2 regions of the Mesorhizobium sp. M1406 genome follow, and region 2 is predicted to be linked to the other one. Evidence: riboswitches for the same ligand, from Rfam matches in the RefSeq annotation. Region 2 holds a riboswitch; the other holds the start of a gene.
What was found. A riboswitch is a leader RNA that binds a small molecule or an ion and turns the genes downstream of it on or off. The one in region 2 is predicted to bind thiamine pyrophosphate.

Region 1: another riboswitch for thiamine pyrophosphate. It lies ahead of thiB (thiamine ABC transporter substrate binding subunit); the one in region 2 lies ahead of NKH03_RS24245 (YkoF family thiamine/hydroxymethylpyrimidine-binding protein).

What each region holds. Positions count from the first base shown of each region.
Region 1 is NZ_JAMYKW010000001.1:161,703-172,904, reverse strand. It holds gene NKH03_RS00860 (RNA polymerase factor sigma-32) at 1-189, shown strand, start outside; gene NKH03_RS00855 (M48 family metalloprotease) at 230-1,699, opposite strand; gene thiQ (thiamine ABC transporter ATP-binding protein) at 1,960-2,736, opposite strand; gene thiP (thiamine/thiamine pyrophosphate ABC transporter permease) at 2,729-4,348, opposite strand; gene thiB (thiamine ABC transporter substrate binding subunit) at 4,589-5,587, opposite strand; TPP riboswitch at 5,631-5,745, opposite strand; gene NKH03_RS00835 (thiamine diphosphokinase) at 5,833-6,477, shown strand; gene NKH03_RS00830 (ABC-F family ATP-binding cassette domain-containing protein) at 6,479-8,299, shown strand; gene dcd (dCTP deaminase) at 8,394-8,924, opposite strand; gene NKH03_RS00820 (DUF6471 domain-containing protein) at 9,517-9,798, opposite strand; partial or broken gene NKH03_RS00815 (IS1595 family transposase) at 9,853-10,762, shown strand; gene NKH03_RS00810 (hypothetical protein) at 10,759-11,202, opposite strand, start outside.
Region 2 is NZ_JAMYKW010000036.1:31,363-42,564, reverse strand. It holds gene NKH03_RS24260 (tetratricopeptide repeat protein) at 288-4,472, shown strand; gene NKH03_RS24255 (hypothetical protein) at 4,539-5,294, shown strand; gene NKH03_RS24250 (hypothetical protein) at 5,291-5,536, opposite strand; partial or broken gene NKH03_RS24245 (YkoF family thiamine/hydroxymethylpyrimidine-binding protein) at 5,584-5,985, opposite strand; TPP riboswitch at 5,976-6,088, opposite strand; gene NKH03_RS24240 (hypothetical protein) at 6,308-6,643, shown strand; gene NKH03_RS24235 (LysR family transcriptional regulator) at 6,772-7,692, opposite strand; gene NKH03_RS24230 (SDR family oxidoreductase) at 7,838-8,575, shown strand; gene msrA (peptide-methionine (S)-S-oxide reductase MsrA) at 8,629-9,147, opposite strand; gene NKH03_RS24220 (glycosyltransferase family 39 protein) at 9,280-10,824, opposite strand; gene NKH03_RS24215 (hypothetical protein) at 11,169-11,202, opposite strand, start outside.

The sequences.
Region 1 (11,202 bases), on a different contig from region 2:
CTCAACGCGCGGGAGCTCCGGATCATCGAGGAACGTCGGCTGAACGACGAGGGCGCGACACTCGAAGCGCTCGGCGAAACCCTCGGCATATCCAAGGAACGTGTCCGCCAGATCGAGGCCCGCGCCATGGAAAAGCTCAAGGTAGCGCTGGTGAAACAGAACCCGGAGTTCATGGCGACCGCCGCCTGATCCGCAACAGACGTCCAGCGGATGAATTTCCGGCTGGCTCTTACTTGTCGGTGACGATCTTGACCTTGTCGCCGGCGGAAACCGCGGCACCCGGCGACAGCGCATTGAGCACGCGGAACAGGTCGAGCTTGCGGTCGACGCCAACCATCTGGGCCGAAAGCGAACCCATCGTCTGGCCCGGTTGGACGGTGACGACGCGGATGTGCAGTGGCTTCAAAGCAGCCTTTTCGGCAGCACTGAGGATCCTGAACGAGCCGCTGACCGAACGCGCCACGGTGTCCAACGTGGTGCTGGCCGAAGGTGCCGCGGTCAGCAGCCTGTAGACCTGGCCACCGGCACGGATCACGGCAATGTCGAACTGCCAGCCTTCGGCGCCGGCATGCGCGGTCGCCGCCTCGTTGCCGTTGATCGTCTCCTGCCTCACGCTGCTGTCGTCGAGGCCGGCCACCCACCCGCTGCGGATATAGTCGGTGAGCGCGCGGTTCTTGTCGATCGAGACGCCGTCGAAGCGGATCGCCATATCGCCGGGGCCGGTTGCGGTCACCGCGGCGGCCGAATTGTCGATGATGAAGCCCTGCGGCACCGAGAAGGATACGCCGAGGCCCGGATGCATGAAGGTTTCGCCGCGCACATAGCCTTCCTCGGGCGTGTCGCCATAGAGCAGGCCGTCTATGCCGGCGAGGAAGGAATCGCGATCGCGCGTACCGACGCCGGGCGCGCCGAATTGGCGGGCAAGGCGCTGCGCCAGATCGATGCGCTGCGGCGTGTTGGGGTGCGTGGCCAGGAAGTCGAGGCTGGCGTCGGTGGCGCCGCTGATCGAACGGAAGTCCGTATAGGCCGACATCGACTGCAGGAAGCGGCCGGCGGCGAAAGGATCGTAACCGGCTTCGCCGATCGATTTGATGCCGATGGCGTCGGCTTCCAGCTCCTGATTGCGCGAGAACTGCGCCAGCCTCAGCTTGCCCCGAATCAGCGCCGCCTTGGCGGTCGGGCTGCCGCCGAGCACATCGGAAACCACCTTGGTCGCCAGGCCTTCCTCGGCCTCGAGTTGCTGGCGCTGCAGGCCGTGATTGGCGGTGACGTGGCCCATCTCATGCGCGATGACAGCGGCAAGCTCTGCCGAATCATTGGCCAGCGCCAGCAGGCCGCGGGTGATGTAGAGATAGCCGCCCGGCAGCGCGAAGGCGTTGACGTTGGGCGAATTCAGGATGGTGATGCGATAGGTCTGCGTCGGGTTGGCCGACACCACGGTCAGATTGCCGACCACCTTGGCGACCATGCGCTCGAGCTTGGGATCGGAATATTCACCGCCATAAGTCGCCAGAATGCGCGGGTGCTGCGCCTTGGCCAGTTCGGCGAGCTTGTTGTTGGCGCCGACATTGTCGACCGTGATCGGCTTGTCGGAAGGCTGGAAGCCGGACTCCTGTACTTCCGGCGGCATGAACATCTGGCAGCTCGCCAGCGCCACGGCAAAGCCGGCCAGCGCAAGAAAACGCGCCAGCGGATTCATTCGTAGTCTATCAACGCCGATCGCCAGAACGGCTTCCTTTCGGGTCCCGGCGCATGACCACGAAAACCGGGGGCGATTTTCGGAACATGTCATGCGCTATCTCAAACGGCTGCAGCATCCGTTGCCCGTCCCTTAGGGCACGAGCGGCGGATGCTGCAGGCAAATCACGGCCTGTGCCGGACCAGTAGGGCGGACCTAGCCACACTCCTCCAGTCATGGCAAGCAAGCGCCACATCGCCTGGAGTCGGTTTGACCGTAAATTATGTCCGCTTCCGGGCAATATCTCGTGATACACCGCCACTCGCGCCCATATAGCGCCGGAACGCTTCCGGACCAGCCCCGGTGAAGAAATCATCCGCTTTGCCGACTGCCGCCACCAACCCGTTGTCGAGAAACACCATGTGTTCGCCGATACGGCGGGCGTCTTCAGGCTGGTGGGTGACAAACAGCACCGTCATGCTCCGCTCGGCATGAACGGCGGCGACCATATCCAGCATATCGTCGCGCAAAGCGGGCCCGAGCGAGGCGAAGGGTTCGTCGAGCAGCAGCACCGGCCGGTCGCGCACCAGAACGCGGGCCAATGCGACGCGCTGGCGCTCCCCGCCGGAAAGTTCGCGCGGCAGGCGCTTTTCCTTGCCCCCAAGGCCGGTTCGCGCAAGCGCCTCGGCGATCGCGGCGCGGTCCGTTTCGGTCAGCCGCAAGGCTGGCGAGCGGCCGAGCCCGACATTCTGCTCGACGGAAAGATGGGCGAAGAGGTTGTTCTCCTGGAACACCATCGATACCGGGCGCACCGAGGCCGGCTCGGCGCTGACATCAGCGCCGCCGATCAGCACGCGGCCCGACTGTGGCATCTCGAAGCCGGCGACCAGATTGAGCAGCGTCGACTTGCCCGACCCGCTCGGCCCCATGATCGCGGTGATCTTCGACGTGGCGAACTCGACATCGAAGACCAGCGGCGTCTCGCCGTAGCTGAACGCCACCTTGTCCAGCCGCACCGGCGCGCCTTTTTCAAGCCCGCTGGCCTTTCCATCAAGCATCCCGGACCCTCTCCCTTCCCAGCGAGTGCGCCGCCACGATCAGGGCGAGGCAGACGAGGCCGAGCAGCAGTGCCAGGCCGGCGGCATCCTCGGTGCGGTAGCTGCCCATGCGCGCCAGGAGAAGGTAGGGCAATGTCTGCACGGAATCGCTGCCGAACAAGGCAATGACGCCGAGATCGCCGAGCGACAGGGCCATGGCGAAAGCGAAGGCGGTGGCGAGCGGCCGCCGCAGCGACGGCCAGTCGACCAGCACCAACCGGTTCCAGCCCGCAATGCCGAGCTGTGCACAGAGCCGTTCGTGACGCTCACTGGCCGCGTCGTAGGGGGGACGGATGGCGCGCAGGGCGAACGGCATCGCCATCACCGCGTTGACGGTGACGACCATGACCGGGCCGATGGCGAAGACATCGCCGACATGGCGCAGCAACAGGAACCAGCCGGCGCCGACGACGATCGGCGGCACGACCAGGACGAAGCCGGCGCCTGTATCGGTGGCATGCTCAAGCATTGTCCGGGGGCCAGCCCGGCGGTTCAACGCAAGCGCCCGGCGCGCCACGGTCAACGCCAGCGATAGCATCACCGAGAGCAGTGCGGACAGGAAGGCCAGCACCGCACTGGTCAGAGCCGCCTGCCGCACGGTGGCCTCGCCGGCCAGCCGGCCGAGATCGGCACCCAACCCGGCCGTCACCGTCGCCGCCATCGGCCCGACGACGAACAGCAGCGCCAAGACGATGACCATGGCGTTCAGCCAGGTCTCGCTCCTCTTGACCGAGAGATAGCGGCGTTGCGCAACCGGCAGGTTGGTGTCGCCGACCACATTGGCGCCCAGCCGCGTCAGGGCCAGCACCACGATAAAGGTCAGGGCGATCTGCAGCAGCGTCAGCGTCACCGCCCGCGCGGGATCGAAATCGAAGCGCAGCGCCTGGTAGATGCCGACCTCCAGCGTCGTCGCTGCTGGCCCGCCACCGAGCGTCAGCACAATGGTGAAGGATGTGATGCAAAGCATGAAGACTAGCCCGGCGACACCCGGCAATGCCGCACGCAGCGTTGGCCATTCGATCAGCCTGAACGCCGGCCGCGCTGCAATGCCGAGTTGGCTCGCCAGCCGCCATTGGTCGGCCGGTATAGTCTGCAGCGACTCGAGGAACAGCCTTGTCGCCAGCGGCAGGTTGAAGAAGACATGGGCGACGAGAATGCCCGACAGGCCGTAGATGCCCGGCCAGCTTCCACCGCCGATCACAGTAAACACGCCAGCGAAATAGCCGGCGCGGCCATAAAGCGCCAGCACGCCGAGGGCCGCGACGATGGCCGGCAGCGCCAACGGCACGGCGAAGATCTGCAGTATGAAGGCGCGGCCAAGGAAGCGTGGATGCCGCGACATCGCCCGCGCGACAAACAGCGCAGGGACGACGGAGAGGAGCGTCGACAATGCCGCTTGCCAGAGCGTGAAGCGCACGACGCGCAGCAGATAGGGATCGAAGGCTGCCCAGGCGCCCGAGAGGTCGTGGCCGCCTTCGAAAAGCAGGCCGGCAAACGCGCCACCGATGAGCAGCGCGATTGCGGCGAGCGCGAGGATGCCGGCGCTGATGCGGGGGTCAGACGCGCGTTGCACGCTGGACCACCTGACTTGAGGTTCTTAGCGAAGGCCGCGTTCCTTCGCGCCCCCCTCTGTCCTGCCGGACATCTCCCCCACAAGGGGGGAGATTGGCAGTTTCCGCGCCTCGCTCATTCCAGCAACGTTGGCGATTGGCGAAATCGCCGACGACAGCCAATCTCCCCCCGTGTGGGGGAGATGTCCGGCAGGACAGAGGGGGGCGCCGTAGGGCACTCATCTTTCGATCATAGGACCAAATTACTTGCTCATCACCGTCAGCCACTCATCTACCCAGGCCTTGCGGTTGGTGGAGACCTCTTCGGGGCTGAACAGCAAGGTCTTGGTCGGCTTGACCAGTTTGTCGAAGGCCGGGTTGAGCGGCTTGTCGGTCTTCCCTGCCGGGAACATCCAGTTGGTCTCCGGGATGGCATCCTGGAACTTCGGTCCGGTCATGAAGGCCATGAACTTCTCAGCCAGTGGGTTTTTCGCCCCTGTCGTGGTCATGCCCGCCACCTCGATCTGCAGGTACTCGCCCTCCTCGAAGGAGGCCGCCTGGTAGCGCTCGGTGTTTTCCGCCACCATGTGGTAGGCCGGCGACGTCGTGTAGGACAGCACCATCGGCGCCTCGCCCTTGGTGAACAGGCCGTAGGCCTCGCTCCAGCCCGGCGTCACGGTCAGCACTTTCGCCTTCAGCTTGGCCCAGGCTTCCGGCGCCTTGTCGCCATAGACCGACTTGACCCACAACAGCAGGCCGAGGCCCGGCGTCGAGGTGCGCGGATCCTGGATGACGATCTTGTCGTCGGCGCTGCCTTCTACCAGTTCTTTCAGGCTCTTCGGCGGGCTCTTCAGCTTCTCCGTGTCGTAGACGACAGCGAAGTAACCGTAGTCAAAGGGGACAAAAGTGTCGTCGCTCCAGCCACCCGGCACAGTGGCATCCGCCACCGCGCCATGCGGCGCGAACAGGCCGGTGGCCTTGGCATCGGCGGTAAGGTTTGTGTCGAGGCCAAGCACGATATCGGCCTTCGTTGATGCGCCTTCCAGCTTGACGCGGTTGAGCAGCGCGACGCCATCGGCGACCGAGACGAACTCCACATCGCAGCCGCATTCGGCCTCGAATTCCTTCTTCACCACCGGACCCGGACCCCAGTCCGCGGTGAAACTCTCATATGTGTAGACGGTGAGTTTGTCCTTGGCCAAGGCCGGCCCGGACAAGACCACGGTCATTGCTGAGACAAGAGCGTATAAAAGCGTGCGCATCGGCGCCTCCTTCGTTCGAATTGAAAGGAATTGAGGCGTCGGACTGTCCGAAACGTCTAATCCCTCCGCCGGTACAAACCGGATCAGGTTCAGCGGGTTGGCGAGACTGCCTCTCAGCCGGTCCGCGAAGATCGCGTCCGGCACCCCGTTAGAGCGTTTCGACACATAGGCCCGGCCGATCCCTCACGCAAGTGGGAGTTTGCCGCCTTCCGTTTCCGGTGCCGGGCTGGTAAGGGCCACACGATATGAGCACATTCACCATCCTGCTTGGCGGCGACCTCATCCGCACGCCACGGCTCGACCGCCAGGTCGAAGGCTCCCGCGTGATTGCCGCCGACGCCGGCATCGGTCATGCGCGGCTGCTCAGCCTAGTCCCGGAACTGTGGGTGGGGGATTTCGATTCCGTGCCGGCCAACCTGCCGGAAAATCTCGCCACTGTCCCCCGCCGGACCTTCCCGGCGGAAAAGGACCAAACCGATGGCGAACTGGCCATCGCAGCCGCACTGGAGCTCGGCGCGACCAGCCTGGTGCTCGCCGGCGCCTTCGGCGGCAAGCGCGCCGACCACGCTTTCCTGCATCTTGCGCTTGCCCTGCGCCTTGCCGAGGCCGGAACGGAGGTGCTGCTGACCAGCGGCGCCCAGGAGGGCGTTCCCCTGCTCCACGGTAGGGCCGGTTTCGACTATGCCGACGGCACGCTGTTTTCGGTGCTAGGCTTTTCCGAACTCGCCGGCCTGACCGTCGCTGGCGCCAAATGGCCACTAAACCACGTCAAGGTGGCGTTCGGTTCGTCGCTGACCATTTCCAATGAGGTCAAGGGCTGCCTCGAAATCGCGCTCGGCCACGGCCGCGCGATGCTGCTCGCTCATCCCTTTCCCTTACCTGAAAGCTGACATGGCCCCGCCCCTTCTCAACCTCGACGGGATAAAACTGACCTTCGGTGGCACGCCGCTGCTCGATGGCGCCGCCTTGACCGCTTCTGCCGGCGACAAGATCGCGCTGGTCGGCCGCAACGGGTCGGGCAAGTCGACGCTGCTGAAGATCGCCGCCGGCCTGATCGAGCCGCAGGACGGCGAGGTGTTCCGCCAGCCTTCGGCGACCGTCCGCTATTTGCCGCAGATGCCCGACATGGAGGGTTTTGCCAGTGTCCGCGCCTATGTCGAGGCCGGACTTGGACCCGCCGACGACCCCTACCGCGCCAGCTATCTGATGGAGCATCTCGGCCTCTCGGGTGAGGAGCGGCCGAACGACCTGTCCGGCGGCGAGGCAAGGCGCGCGGCCCTTGCCCGGGTCATGGCGCCCGAACCCGACATCCTGCTGCTCGACGAGCCGACCAATCATCTCGACCTCTCGGTGATCGAATGGCTGGAAGAGGAGCTCGTCCGCACCTCATCGGCACTGATCGTCATCTCGCACGATCGCCGCTTTCTCGAGCGTGTATCGCGCGCCACCGTCTGGCTCGATCGCGGCCAGACGCGCAGGCTGGACAAGGGTTTTGGCCATTTCGAGGAATGGCGCGACCTGGTGCTGGAAGAGGAAGAACGCGAGCAGCACAAGCTTGGCCGCCAGATCGTGCGCGAGGAGCACTGGCTGCGCTACGGCGTGACGGCGCGGCGCAAGCGCAACATGCGCCGGCTGGGCGAGTTGCAAACCATGCGCCAGCGTTTTCGCGGACATCGCGGCGCCGAAGGCTCGGCCACCATGGTGGCGAGCGACGCCGCCGAATCCGGCAAGCTGGTGATCGAGGCCAAGAATATCGAGAAGAGTTTCGGCGATCTCACCGTGGTCAAGGGGTTTTCGACCCGCATCCAGCGCGGCGATCGGGTCGGTCTGGTCGGGCCGAACGGCGCCGGCAAGACGACGCTCTTGAAGATGCTGACCGGCGAGATGAAGCCCGACGCCGGTTCGGTGCGGCTCGGCACCAATCTGGAGATCGCCACGCTCGACCAGAAGCGCGAGGCCGTCGACCCGCAGGAGACACTGGCGCAGTATCTCACCGACGGGCGCGGCGAGAACCTCGTCATCAATGGCGAGCAGCGCCATGTCGTCTCCTACATGAAGGATTTCCTGTTCAAGCCGGAGCAGGCGCGTACGCCGGTGCGCGAGCTGTCCGGCGGCGAGCGAGCGCGGCTCTTGCTGGCGCGCGTGCTGTCCCGACCGGCAAACCTGCTGGTGCTCGATGAACCGACCAACGATCTCGACATGGAGACGCTGGAACTGCTGCAGGAACTGGTCGCCGGGTTTGCCGGAACGGTCATCCTGGTCAGCCACGACCGCGATTTCCTCGACCGCACCGTGACCAGCCTGATCGCGCCGGATGGTGACGGCCGCTGGATCGAATATGCCGGCGGTTATTCCGACATGCTGGCGCAACGCGGCGGCACCAGGCTCGACGACCGTAAGGCGCGCGCGAAAGCCGAAAATGGCGAAGTTCCGGCACCGGGCAAGAGCGAGGCAGCCGCGCCAAAGGGGCCGCCGAAGAAACTGTCGTTCAAGCAGAAATTCGCGCTGGAATCGCTGCCCAAGAAAATCGAAGCGGTGATGGCGTCCATCTCGAGGCTTGAGAACAACATCGCCGATCCGGCCTATTACGAGCGCGATCCGGCTTCCTTCCAGAAGACCATCGCCGCCCTCGACAAGGAGCGCGCCACGCTGGCAGCCCTCGAGGAGGAATGGCTGGAGCTGGAGATGCTGCGCGAGGAAATGGAGGGGTAGTGGTGTGTGCAAGTTTTATGCATCTATACGGTATTATGGAGCAAACTCACCAAATATGATGATGTTTGTCGTCATTATCGTGACGATCTAGGGATTAATTCCCTTGGAAGATTCCAGAGTATCCCTTATCGGGAGTGCCTGCGGTATGTTCAAAAACTAACTGACAAACCCACATTCCTGCGTCAAGAATGACTTCGTTCTGGCCGAAGTTGAACATTTCAAGTTGGATCTGGTTATTGAATCCAGCGTGGACTATGGGCGCTGTGACGTGGACGCTGACGCCAAGCCGAGCCAAGGAGCTCTTGCCCTCCACTCTTGCTGCCAATCGAGATGTGTAAGGGATGTTCACACGCTGTGTTGTCCACGCGAGGACGAACGAACGAGGCTTTAGCGGAAAAGTCTGGGCCTTGATCTTTTCTTGTAGCTTGGCAATGGCAGCGTAACTATAGCCGGGGGCACCCGGTCGGATGGACATCCCTGCTATTTCGGGCCATATCGCGAAATTATCGTCAAGCGTTAAATCGATGCTCGTTGACGAGATCGCGGTGGTTAGATCAGGTTCGGGCTCAATGACTATTTGCTTTTGCTGAAGAGCAATCCGGATTTCACGATCCGTCAGTATCATTGAGCCCTCCCAAAATTATGCAGCCTCCGCAGTTTCCCTGAATTGGTTTCGGGAAACCCAAACCCGCCAACGGCCAGACGCCGACTCAGTTGGCAGTTCAATCAGTATGCGATTTTTGTCCTGATCTGTAGCCAAGGGTGGCCCAACCTCAAGAAATCCATGGCGTACAAGCCCGTTATACACTGCTACTTCTTCTTTAGTGCCTTCCGCTGTCTGGATCGAAACGATCATTTCAGACGGTCCTGGCCCCTCCAACATAGTTTTGCATTCTACGAACATTTTAGCTGCCCTCCTTGGCGAGTGAACGGGATAGGAACATAACATGAACAAATAAGGAACTAAACCGCAGACTTCGAATCATCGTAGCTTGGATTTCGGTGTTCCGCTCGGACGTCCCTGTGGACAAACGGTTTTTGATAGAATCATCAAACCGCACCCCTTTGAATCACGATTTGTTCGATATTCCAACGGCGCGGTTAACGATCCGTTCCGCGCCGGACCCGGATCGGACCCTTCCAAGACGACGGTGGCCTGTTTAGGCCGAGCCGGTGCAGCCGCCAAATGATGGGGCGGAAGAGCGCCTTCGACAACGTTAAACCTCTAGACTGACTTGCCGGACGCCGATCACATCCATGCACATCATGAAGAACGCGGCGGTGAAGCTGCCCCGGCTTATCTTGTTCGCCAGATTGCGCTCGCTTTCGTGCGCGCCCTTCTCGGTCAGCTTCTCGGCCAACGCGGCGTAGGTTATGCCACGGCGTTTCAGTTCACCTTTCAGTATGTTCCTGGCTTGCTTCTCATAGGGTTCAGTCGGGGAATTATCCGCCATCATCATTTCTCCTGAAAAAACATCACGGATGATGATATAAACCATTGCATGTGCTGATTCAATGTCCTATATCCGATGCACAACATCATCGGATTTGATATGTCTCAGCATTTCCTCCTCTCCCCCGCCGCCAAGACGCTCTCGCTCGTCAAGGTCATGCGTATGTCTGACGTGGAAGCTCGGACGGCTTTCCGCAAAATACGCTGGTCTGAAACGGATGGTGAGCCGGTTTGCCCGGAATGCGGCGGCCTCGATGCCTATGACCTCAAGACGCGCCAGGTTTACAAGTGCAAGGCTTGCTCGAAGCAATTCAGCATCACGTCCGGCACGATCTTCGCCAGCCGCAAAGGGCTATAGCGCCCTTCAACTCTCCCGCGACCTTTCCGTTGATTACAAGACGGCCTTCGTGATGCTTCACAAGGTCCGCGAAGCCATAAAGCTTGCTCGCAACGAAGGCGCGCTTGCCGGCAACGTCGCGGTCGACGGCGCTTACTTCGGCGGCTACGTGAAGCCGGCAAACAACAAGAGCGACCGCAAAGACCGTCGCCTGACCGAAAATCAGTCCGGCAAGCGCCAGTCGGTTATTGTTGCCCGCGAAACCGATGGCCGCACCATCACCCATGTTGCGCGCACCGAAGCAGATGGCGTTGCATTCGTGGCCGCCAACGTGAAGCACGGTTCGACCGTTCATGCTGACGAGGCTTCACATTGGGATAAGCTGGCGGCCTACTTCCCGATAAAGAGGATCAACCATCAGGAAGCGTATTCCAAGGATGGTGCTTGCACGAATGCGGCTGAGAGCTTTTTCTCGCGCATCCGCCGCGCCGAGATCGGCATTCACCATCGCATCGCTGGCGACTATCTCGGCTCCTATGCCGCCGAGATGGCATGGCGCGAAGACAACCGCCGCGAGGAGAACGGCACTCAGTACGCGATGGTTGTTAGCGCGGTAGGCGTCGCGCCGAAGTCAAACCAATGGTGCGGTTATTGGCAGCGCCGCAAGGGCTAGTGGTCACGGCCCTCATCGCCGCTGACAAATCTTGCGTTAGCACGGCGCTGCATCCTTCGAATGAAAAGCTTCAGGTGGTCCTCTAGATCCCCAAAGCTTTCCTCCGAGAGGTTTACAGGGAACGTGATGGTTACGTCTCCCTCGTCCAGTGCGATGATCTCTTGTCGCATTCCCGGCTTAAGCGGCTGCGCGTCGGTCATCTCGGATCGCCGCTGAATCGGACGTGACGGCTCTGGAGCCTGCATAGTCTCATCCTCCATGGGGGTTGGCGAGTGAGGGTACCCCCTCTCCATACTAGTCGCAAGCGCGATTGTGGCCAGATAAGTCTTTGAAGCCTTCGCTGCGCCGTCCGGTGAGAAACCCCGTTTGGCGAGCCAATAGCGAAGATTGCTGTCACTCGGTGGCGTCGCAAACTCCTTTGCGATGTCCCTGAAAAGACC
Region 2 (11,202 bases):
ATATGAGCAAGGCAAGCACCCCAATGATCCATCGGGGCAACCTTTGCATGCAACCATTGCCGGGCGGTTAATCAACAAGATCAGATCGGCATTAAACGGGATATGACGCCACCGGGGATGCAGCGCGGAACGCCTTTGCCGCTCGCAAGAAGTTCGGCAATCACCATGGCAGCACGCAGGTCCGATCCATCCCGCTCTGCAATTTCTGCTTGCATTTTTGGAACAAATAAAGAACAATGTGCAGAACACCGCTTAAGCGGACAAAGGTGTTCGGGGGGACCAGCGAAATGGCGCGTTGGAAAGGTGTGGGGCTGGCTGCCGCCGTAAGCAGATTATCCGCGCTGACGAAAAAAGCCCTTCCATGGGTGCGCTGGTCGTTGGTAAGCCTTGTCGTCCTCCTTGTCCAGAACACGTCCGCACACGCCGCCGGCAAGGACTACGCCGTATGCTTCAGCGACCGCGAGATCGGTGCCGACCAACTCATCGCCGCCTGCGCACCGATTGCCGACGACAAGACCGAACCGTTGCGGAACCGTGTCATCGCCTATTTCCATCGCGGCCTCGCCTGGGACGACAAGCATGATTACGACCGGTCGATCGCCGACTACAGCGAGGCGATCATGCTCGATGCTAGAGAGGCCTCAGTCTACTTCAACCGCGGGGCTGCCTGGTACAACAAGGGGGAAAACGACCGCGCTATCGCTGATTTCAATGTCACCATCAGCCTCGAGTCCGGCTCCGGCGATGCCTACTACAGCCGTGGCCTGGCCTTCTTTCGCAAAGGCAAGACCGACGCGGCCATTATCGATTTCGAGCAGGCGCTCGCTGTCGATCCGCAAAACCACAATGCGCGCAACAGTCTCGGCGCCACCTGGCAACGCAAGGGCGACCATGACAGGGCTATCGCCGAATATGACGAGGCGATCCGCCTCGATCCACAAGACGTCACGGTGTATGTCAACAGAGGCATCGCCCACGCTTCAAAGGGCCATTACGACCTTGCGATAGCTGATTTCGACCATGCCGTCAGCCTCGATCCGGAAAGCGTCGACGCCTATGCCAATCGAAGCGCTGCCTGGATTGGCAAGAGCGACTGGCCGAGCGCACTTGCCGATGCCAATCGGGCGATTGAGCTCGCCCCCGACAGCGCGGACGGCTACTACAACAGAGCCGTCGCCTGGACGAATACAGGCGACAATGATCGCGCCATAGCTGATTTCGACAAGGTGATTGACGTCAACGCGAAGGACGCCGCCGCCTATTTCGGCCGCGCGCTCGCGTTGACCCGCAAAGTCGATCGTGACCGCGCGGCCACCGACTGCCGAAAAGCCATGGAACTCGACCCAAAAAGGTCCGGCGCCTGCAACGAGCAGGTGACAGGCGGTGAAGCTCCGTCTGCGGAAGCACCGATGGCCGCTCCACAGCAGGACAATTCAGCAGCTATCGCCTGGAATCTGCAGCGGGGGTTGGACCAGCAGATTCAAGGCTATGTCGGAGGAGCGATAGACTCGTTCAGCTTTGTAGTCGGGCTCGATCCCCACAATGCCGAAGCCTATTACGATCGCGCCTTGGCCAAGGCGTCTGTAGGAGACTATGTGGATGCTGCTGCCGACTGTAGACAGGCAATCAAGCTCGATCCGAAGCGGACAGGTACCTGCAACGAACAGGTCGCAGACGACAGGGTCCAGCCAGTCGAACCCGCTGCAACGGAAAAGATCGGAGATCCCGGCGCCGCCAAAATCCTAATCGAGCGCGGCATGGTGCGGCTGTCTAAGTATGGCATCGAGGGCGCCATTCTCGATTTCGACAGCGCCATCAGCCTCGATCCGAACAATGCCGATGCCTATTTCAGCCGCGGTCGCGCCAAGACACTGAAGGGAGATCTGGCCGGAGCGGCGGCGGATTGCCGGCACGCCATCGACCTCGACCCTGATAGGACGGGAAGCTGTCGCGAACATGATGCGAACGTCGAAGGCAAGCCGCCCGCAATTGCGGATGCGCCAAAGGCCCAAGCCGCCGTTCCCGACATGGCGGCCACGGAAGACACGCTGGCAGCAAAGGCCCTGGAGTCTACAGACCGGCGCGCGCTGGAAGCGATCCTGGGCGGCGATGCCTTCCTGGACATGGGCAAATACGACCAGGCGATTGGCGCATATGGCAAGGCGATCGCGCTCGATCCGAACAACCGGTTTGCCTATTTCGGCCGCGGCAAGGCCTGGGCCGCCAAGCGCGATTACGAGCAGGCGATCGCCGACTTCGACAATGTCATCCACCTCGCCCCCAATATGGCGTCGGCGCATGCTCGCCGCGGCCTCGCCAAGGTCACCTCAGGCGATACCGATGGCGCTCTTGCCGACTGCGACCGGGCTTCAACACTCGATCCAAAGGTGCGCGACGCTTACTTCTGCAAAGGCATGGCCTTGCACGCCAAGGGCGACCCGGCGCGCGCGATCGCTGCCTATTCGGTAGCCATCGAGATCGATCCGAAGGACGACGCCAGCTACTATGGGCGCGGCATGGCGCGGGCCGACAGGAAAGACTATGACGAGGCCATCGCCGACTTCGGCCACGCAATCAAGCTCGACCCCGACAATGCGGACTACCTCGTCAGCCGTAAGGCGGCGTTGGCGGCGCTGGGACAGGACGACGCGGTTGGCACCAAACCTGCCACTCCGCGGGACGCCGGCAATAGCACCAAGTCCGGCGGCAAGCGTTCCGCCGTCAGGATGGCGGAACTCATCCAGGCGACAGACCCGCGCGTTCTGGTCGAGGTACAGCAAGGCGACAGCCTGTCGAACTCGGGTAAGTATGATCAGGCAATCGGCGCGTATGGCAAGGCGATCTCGCTCGACCCCGACAGCCCCCTCGCCTATTTTGGCCGTGGCAATGCCTGGTCCGCCAAGCGAGTGTATGACCGGGCGATTACCGGCTATGATCAGGTGATCCGGCTCGTACCGGACCTGCTCTCTGCCCATGTTCGCCGGGGCATGGCCAAGGCCACGTCCGAGGATGCCGAAGGTGCTCTTCTCGATTGCGGCCGGGCCGCCATGGTCGATCCGAAGCTGCTGGATGCCTATTTCTGCATAGGCATGGCCTGGCACGTCAAGGGCGACGCCGGGCAAGCGATCACAGCCTACTCGGCGGCGATCGAAATCGATCCGAAGGATGCTCCCAGCTATTATGGACGTGGCATAGAAAGGGCCGACAGCAAGGACTACAGCGGCGCCATTGCCGACTTCGACCAGGCGATAGAACTCAATCCGGGCAACCGCGATTACGCGGTCGCCCGCAAGGCGGCGGTGACTGCAGGGGCCGCCGCGCCGGATGCCGTCGGCTCTGATCCCAAGAACCTCAAGGCTTTCATGGATCGCGGCGATGCGTTCTACACGAAGCGCAAATACGATCGCGCGATTGCCGAGTACAGCCGCGCGATCGCGCTCGATCCAAGAAAGGCGGCCGCCTATGTCGGGCGAGGACTGTCGCGCGCCGAGAAGGGCGACTACGATGGTGCCATCGATGACTACGGCAAGGTGATCGAACTCTATCCGGCCTATTTCGACGCTTACCTCGGCCGCGCCATCGCCTTGGGCAAGAAGAACGAACTGGATCGCGCCATCGCCGACTACAACCGCGCGGTCGAAATCGAACCTGGCTACGCACCTGCCTATTTCGGGCGCGGCAGCACCTGGTTCGCCAAGGGCGACTACGATCAGGCCATCGCCGACTACGACCAAGCGCTCAAGCTCGACCCAAAGCTGGCCATCGCTCGCAAAGGCCGCAAGGTGGCAGTGGCGGCGAAAGCGAACGCCTCAAAGACATCAGACGAAGCCGCTGGCCAGGCTAGTGATGAGGCGATCGAGCCAAGTAGCGGTTCGCCAGCCGCGCAGGCGTTCAGCAAGGGCTGGACGCTGCACGAGAGGGACGACTATGACGGCGCCTTAGCGCTTTACGACAAGGCGATCGCGCTCTTTCCGGCGTTCCATGATGCCTATCTGGCCCGAGCGATGGTCTGGGAGGCCAAGAGCGACTACGCTCATGCCGTCGCCGATTACAGTCAGGCAATCACGCTCAATCCGAATTTTGCCGATACTTACTACGACCGTGGTCAGAACCGCGGTTTCCAAAGAGATTACGATGGGGCGCTTGCTGACTACGGAAAAGCCATCAGTCTCAATACCAAGGACGCAAGGGTTTACGCCGATCGGGGCCTCATCTTGATGGGCAGGCATGAGGACGTCGCAGCGTTGCGTGATTTCGAAAAGGCCCTCAGCCTCGATCGCAAGAACCCCTTTGCCTATTTGGGCCGGGGCGTCATTCGGATCAGCAAGGCGGATTATGACGGGGCCATCGCCGATTTGAGCCAGACGATAAAGCTCAAACCGGATTTCGCGCCGCCTACAAAGTGCGGAGCAGAGCATGGGACGCCAAGGGCAACCACAAGCGCGCCGAGACCGACCGCAAGAAAGCGCTGAGCCTCGGGGCGAAATAGAGACAAGGTTCGGGAGGGCTGCCAGATGTCGCGTTGGAGGGCTTTGAGCGTGGCGGCGGTCGCCGCTTTGTCCTTCGTTGCAGTGAAGGTGTTGCCCTGGGTGGTCGGCTTTGCCGGCGGTAAATATCTCTACCAGACGGTGGCGAGTTCGCCCGATCCACAAACGCTGACCACAGCTCAGGTAAGGGAACAGATTGAGAGCCAGGGAAGCCAAATCTTCAAGGCAATCAAGCAGGAGTTTCCAGACGACTACGACGCCGTCGTGGAAAAGATCACGGCCGTGGCCAGACTTGGAAATGTCGATCAGATGCGAAATACGAGCAGGATGGCTGTCGCCGATCTCAGGCGAAGATACGCACCCCTGCTGTCCTCGGCTCCGGATGGCAAAGCCGCCGAAGCGCTGCGTGCACAATCGGATATGCTCAACCATGTCATGGCGCGGGAAACCGCCGCCGTCTGCAACAACTACCTACGTGAAGGGCCGGGCGCACTCAGCGCGCCGGACCAGGATTTCCTGATCGACATGGACAAGGTCGGCGCCACCCTGTTTCATGCCTTCGGTGCAGCGAAGGATGGCGGTTTGCCGGCCGCCGCTGCTAGCGACGGAGACTGGTCGCTGCTGGCCGACGCTTTCATCAATGCTGGCGGTACTCCCGCCGAGATGACTGCCATTGCCAATGTCAGCCGGGACTTCGAAGGTCTCTGCCCGGCCGTGGCAAAACTCTACGCAGCCGCCCTGTCGCTGCAGGGTGAATCCGGACGACACATCAAAACCACTCTGCTCTATGAGATCGTCCGGAATTAGTCGGATCTGCTGATCTGTGTGTCTGACGTAGAGCTGCCGCACTTCGTGAGCTTCTTTGATTGGCCAGCCATTTCCTCGAAGTTCGACGCGAAGAGATAGCCGCCGATCGCGTCCATCTTGGCCGGTTCCATCGTCCCGATGGCGCCGCTTTGGCTGCGCAGATAATGGCCGTCGACCAGCATCTTCAGTGAAGCCTCGATCAGTGCCGGATTGGTCAGCGTATCCTTGTTGGCGGCGACCAATAGGGCTGCCCGCCTCCTCGGGATGATCAACAGCGAACTGATAGCCGCGCCGCGTTGCCTCCGCGCAATTTCGTGCAGAAATGCTGGAGCGCTCATAGACGCCCGACTGCTTGAGAAAATCGATGCAGCCGTAGATCTCGTCCATATGGTCGTCGGTGCCCATCACGTAGAGCGAGAACTGCGCTGCCGCCGGCGCCGCGCACCGCCGCGATGCCGCATCCCTGCGCGGGCCGAGTGGCCCGACAGGTCCGCCAAGCGCATCGGAGCGGCAGATCGGATCATCCGGCTCGCCCGGACAGCCGCGCGAAATGGCAGCCGACAGCACGCGAGTTTGCCGCTGCGCGCCGCCACCACGAAGAGGTCGCGCACAGCGCGCCCAGCGCGCCAAGGATGACGCCGACGAAATCGTCGACCATGGGATATAGGGAAATCTGTGCGCCTGAAAACATCGCCCGCCTCGCTCCGCTGGTATTACCCAGATCAGCTTCTAGGGTCTGCGGGCTTGCCGCCCCGTCTCAGCCCCGACCGTACGGAGCACCCCCGTGGATGCGCGGGTTAATGCACCAATCAAACTGAAGTGAAAGCCATTTTTTCAGCGCGTTGCGCCAAAAAAAGCATAGCGCCAGGCCTGGTTCTTGGGTCGAAGCTGCCGATGCTGCTGGAGCGGAATTTTGTCGGGAACCTTCGCTGCCGCGACCTGTTGTCCCCACAGTCGCAATGCGATCACCTTCGTAGAAACAAGCGACGAGTTCACAGAAATGGAGACAAACCATGTTCATGAAAATCATCGCAGCTTCGGCTCTTACCGTCGGTCTGGCCATGTCAGCCATGGCGCAAAGCGCCGGTAGCAACAACGCAAATGGCGATGGCAGCGGCAGCGGGAAGTCGGTGACTGTGGAGCCGAACACCCCGGCTTCGCCGAATACGGTCAGCCCGGGTACTGTCGACCCCGGCATAACCAACAGCACGACCGGCATGCCCGGCGAAATGAATTCGAACGCAGATCGAAATTGCCCGGCCGGCCCGCAGGGTGCGCAGCCTGACGCTACCCACACGTCGCCGGGCACCTCTGCGCCGACGGTCAATGACAACCATTGCGGTAAGTAGGCCATTGCTGGCCACCGAAGAAGCCGCGAGCGCATGCTCCGCGGCTTCTTTGGGCGTCAGCGGAACCGGGCACTCCTAAACAAGGCCAAGCTGGCATTATCGACCTGTTCAAGCGGCGCGGCGCGCCGTCAGCCACCCGGCAGCGTTTGGCGTCCGGCATGTGCATGCCGCAGAAAATCGACGAAGGCGCGCACGGCCGGCGGCGTATGGCGCTGCTTCTGATAGCAGAGGAACCAGCCGGAAAACGTCGCACACCACTCATCCATCAGCGACACCAGTTTGCCGGCATCGATCAGCGGACGTACCAGCTCTTCCGCCCAGAATGCGATGCCGACGCCCTGCACCGCGGCGGCAATCGCCATGTCGCGGCTAGAGACGATCAGCGGACCGTTAACCGCGACCGAAAACCATTGGCCATCCCTGGCGAATTCCCATCTGTAGGGGCCGGCACTGCCCGGCCGGCGCCAGTTGATGCAGCGGTGTTGGTGCAAATCCGCGGGTGCCGACGGCGATCCGTGACGGGCGACGTACTCCGGCGAGGCCACGGCGAGTTGGCGCTGGGTGCCGCCGAGCGCTACGGCGACCATGTCGGCTTCAAGAAATTCACCAAGTCTGGCGTTGACATCATAGCCGGCCTCGACACTATCAATGGCGGCATCGTCGATCGTCACATCGAGCACGATGTCGGGCCAAGCCTGGTGAAAACGGCCGAGCACCGGCTCCAGATAGGTGGTGGCGGCAACACTGGGCATATGGACGCGCAAGATGCCGGCTGGCATGCCACGCAAGGCTATGGCATCGCCGACCGCCGCCTCCATCTCGGCCATGGCCGGCGCGAAGCGCGCGTGTAGGCGCGCGCCGGCTTCGGTCAGCGAGAGGCTGCGGGTTGTGCGGTTGAGCAGGCGCAAGCCAAGCCGCGCTTCGAGCTGGCGGATCGTCTGGCTGAGCGTCGATGCGGAAATCCGGAGATCTTCCGCGGCGCGAGCAAAACTGCCATGCGCGACGACAGTGGCAAAGGCCTTCAGCTCCGCATAGTCGCTACCCCGCATTATCTCGGATTCTCCAATGAGTATGATCGAATTCTATCGCATTTTCCGCAGGGCGTCTGCTGCCTAGTTTGAGGACATATCTCGAATGATGCCGATCATCGGCATCGAGCGCATCTGAACTTCTCTTTGAGCAGGAGCAACCAACATGCGGAAACTCAATGGAAAAATCTCCCTGGTGACTGGCGCCTCCTCGGGCATTGGCGCGGCAACAGCATTTGCTCTGGCGGCGCAAGGCGCGGTCGTCGTGATCGCGGCGCGACGTCGGCAACGGCTCGATGATTTGGCCAAGCGCATCCGTGATGCCGGCGGCGAGGTGCTGGCCATCGAGGCCGACATCACCGACGAGGCGCAAGCAACCGCCATGGTCGGTCGCGTCCTGGAGAGCTACGGCCGATTGGATATGCTGTTCAATGTCGCCGGCGTCGGCGTCGCCGCCCCTTTCCAGAACACCACCACGAGCGAATACCGGGCGATGGTCGATATCAACATTCTGGGTTTGCTCTATACGATCAACGCAGCGCTTCCGGCGATGAAACGGCAGGGATCAGGCCATATCGTCATCGTCTCGTCGGGCACCGGCCGCTACATCCATCCTTCGGTCGTCTATTCCGGCACCAAGCACGCGGCCAGCGCCATGGCGGAATCGCTGCGCCGCGAAATCGCCAAGGATGGCATTCGCGTCACGGTGATCGAGCCAGGCGCGGTCAGGACCGAATTCACCGCCAACATGCGCGATGACGTACGCTTGGCGGTCGAGCAAAGGTTGGGCGACATGGAGCAGTTGGAGAGCGAGGACATCGCCGCCGCAATGCTCTACGCGGTGTCGCAGCCGCCAAGGGTCAACGTCAACATCCTGACGCTCTACCCAACGCAACAGGCATGATCCACGACAGACGGCAAGATCAGGATCGGGGCCTGGCCCCGATCCAGCAAATCCTACGAAACAGCTTTTTCGTGAACCGGCAGCTTCCAGCCCGGCCTGACGAAGTGGCAGGTGTAGCCGTTAGGATATTTCTCCAGATAGTCCTGATGCTCAGGCTCGGCTTCCCAGAAGGGACCGACCGGCGCCACTTCGGTGACGACCTTGCCCGGCCACAGACCCGAGGCATCGACATCGGCGATAGTGTCCTCGGCGACGCGCTTCTGTTCGTCGCTGGTGTAATAGATCGCCGAGCGGTAACTCAGCCCGACATCGTTGCCCTGCCGGTTGCGGGTCGTCGGATCATGGATCTGGAAAAAGCGCTCCAGCAGTGTGCGATAGCTGATGTTGGCCGGATCGAAATTGATCTCGATGGCTTCGGCGTGGGTGCCATGGTTGCGGTAGGTGGCGTTAGGCACGTCGCCGCCGCTGTAGCCGACACGCGTGGAGATGACGCCGGGATAGCGCCGTATCAAATCCTGCATGCCCCAGAAACAGCCGCCGGCAAGGACTGCGCGTTCGGTCGAAGTCGCCATATCACGTCTCCTCAAAAGCAATTCCGGGGAAAGCGTGTAGCGATCTTCCGTCTGGAATTGCGCAAAAGCAAGTTGGATCTCCCCATAAATGGGCATTGTCTCTTGCTTCGTCCAGCGGACCGCCGACCTGCTTCAGTTGCTCGTTTGGGCGAGGCTGTCGATCGCATTCGGCAATTGCGGCGCGCCGGGCGGTATGGCGGCAAAGCTGACCGCCACAGGCCGCGCCCTGAGCGACCAGTCGAAAAGAACGGTTTTGACCGGGACGCTACCCAGCCACGCCTGCAGATAGGGTGGCACGTCGCGCCCAGGCCAGACCAGCAGTATGCCGTGGTCGCGCAGCCGCTCCTTGGTGATCCAGGGGGCGTACCGCATGTTCAGGTCGGTGAAGATCGACGGCTTGTCATAGGCATTGAGGCCCGCCAGCAACGCGATAAGGGTATGGCCGCCGACGATGTCGAGCCGACCGGGCGCGGCCGCGTGCCAGACGGCCTCGGCCTCATCCGATATCTGCCGCGCCGGCCAGCAGACGGCGTCCATGCGTCCACGCAAATTGCATTTCGTCCAGCGGATCCCCGCATAAGCACCAGATATGCCGATAATGCAGACGAACGCGCAAATCGCCAGCTTTCGCATCTCGACGGTGCCGAGGCGGTGGCCCAGCAAGGCAAGCGCCACAACGCCAGCAAGATTGTACATCGGCGCGCCCCAGGCCTCGCCTGCACCGGTGAACAGGGACGCCACCATGACGAGGAGCGCCGGGGCAAGCCCCATCCACAAGAGATAGACGAGGATACCACGCCCAACGGGCTCTTGCGGCGCCGCCGAGCGCCGCAGCAGCCCTGATATCGCGAGCACCAGAACAAAGCCGCAGAGCCCAGCCATCTGGACGCCGATATAGTAAAAGCGGGAACGATGGGCCAGCACCCACTGATCGCGCCAGGCGGCATAGGTCAGCGGCAGGAAATCGACGCGGTTGATTTCGACGGCCAGCGGCGCGGCGACAGCGACGAAAACCACAAGGCCAAGCCATGGCCAAGGCGTGGCGAGCCGACTGCGTGCCCGCGGGTCGGACAACAGCCAGATCGCGCCGAACAGCAACAGCAGGCCGGTGGAAAACTTGGCGTAGAGCCCGAGGCCCGATACGAGTCCGAGCGCAAGCCACCAGCCCGGCCCACCACCACGCCCTGCACGCCACAACAGCCAGCAGATAGCGGCCCAGAAGGGCATCTGCGCGTAGTCATGATTGAACTGCGGGGTCGGCCAGCCGAAGAAATAGAGAGACGGCATCAAAAGCACGGCAGCCAGCGCGCGCTTCTGCCCTATCAGGTCACGGGCCAGCAGATAGACCAGGACGAAAGTCGCCGAGATCATCAGCTGGGCCACGAAATATTGCGGCCAGCGGAACGATCCGGTCAGAAGATGGCTGGTCTCGAGCAGCCATGCGGGAAGCTGTGGATGCTTGTAGGTCAACAGCACCCATTCGCGGCCCCACATGAAGCCTTCGACAACATCGTTGGGCGGTGAGACGTTGACAAGTGCGGGCATCACCGTCCAGCACAATATCTGCATCAGGCACAAAATCGCCAGCAAATACAAGGGATGACGGATTAGACTCGACAAAAGCGATGGAGAATCGACGCCGGCGGCAGGCAATCCCGCCGGCACCCAGTTGTCCATGGATCCATCTATCCCCGCCATGCGGCGCTTAAATCACATAGTCCGGTTTGACGAACAGCCCGAACATCGAAGCTTACGAAAAAGTATAGCTATGTGCCATTGCAGCATCAAGATCGAGCAGGAGTATCGACGCTCCTCTCTCCAGGCACGACAGCGCCGCGTGCGCTCGACTTCTGGATGGCGCGCGCGGCCGTTCTCGTCATCATCTGCCTGCAGCTTCTGGTCATCAACAACCTCTCATTTGGGCCGCGCTGGCTGGCCCCGGCGCTGGAGGCCGCCCGAAACGCAAAGTAGCCCGCCCGGCGTGAGCCGAGGCGGGCAAAAAGTGCGGCCGGAGCCAGCAGCTATTCCTCTGGCGCCGGCCTGAATCTCCGCACC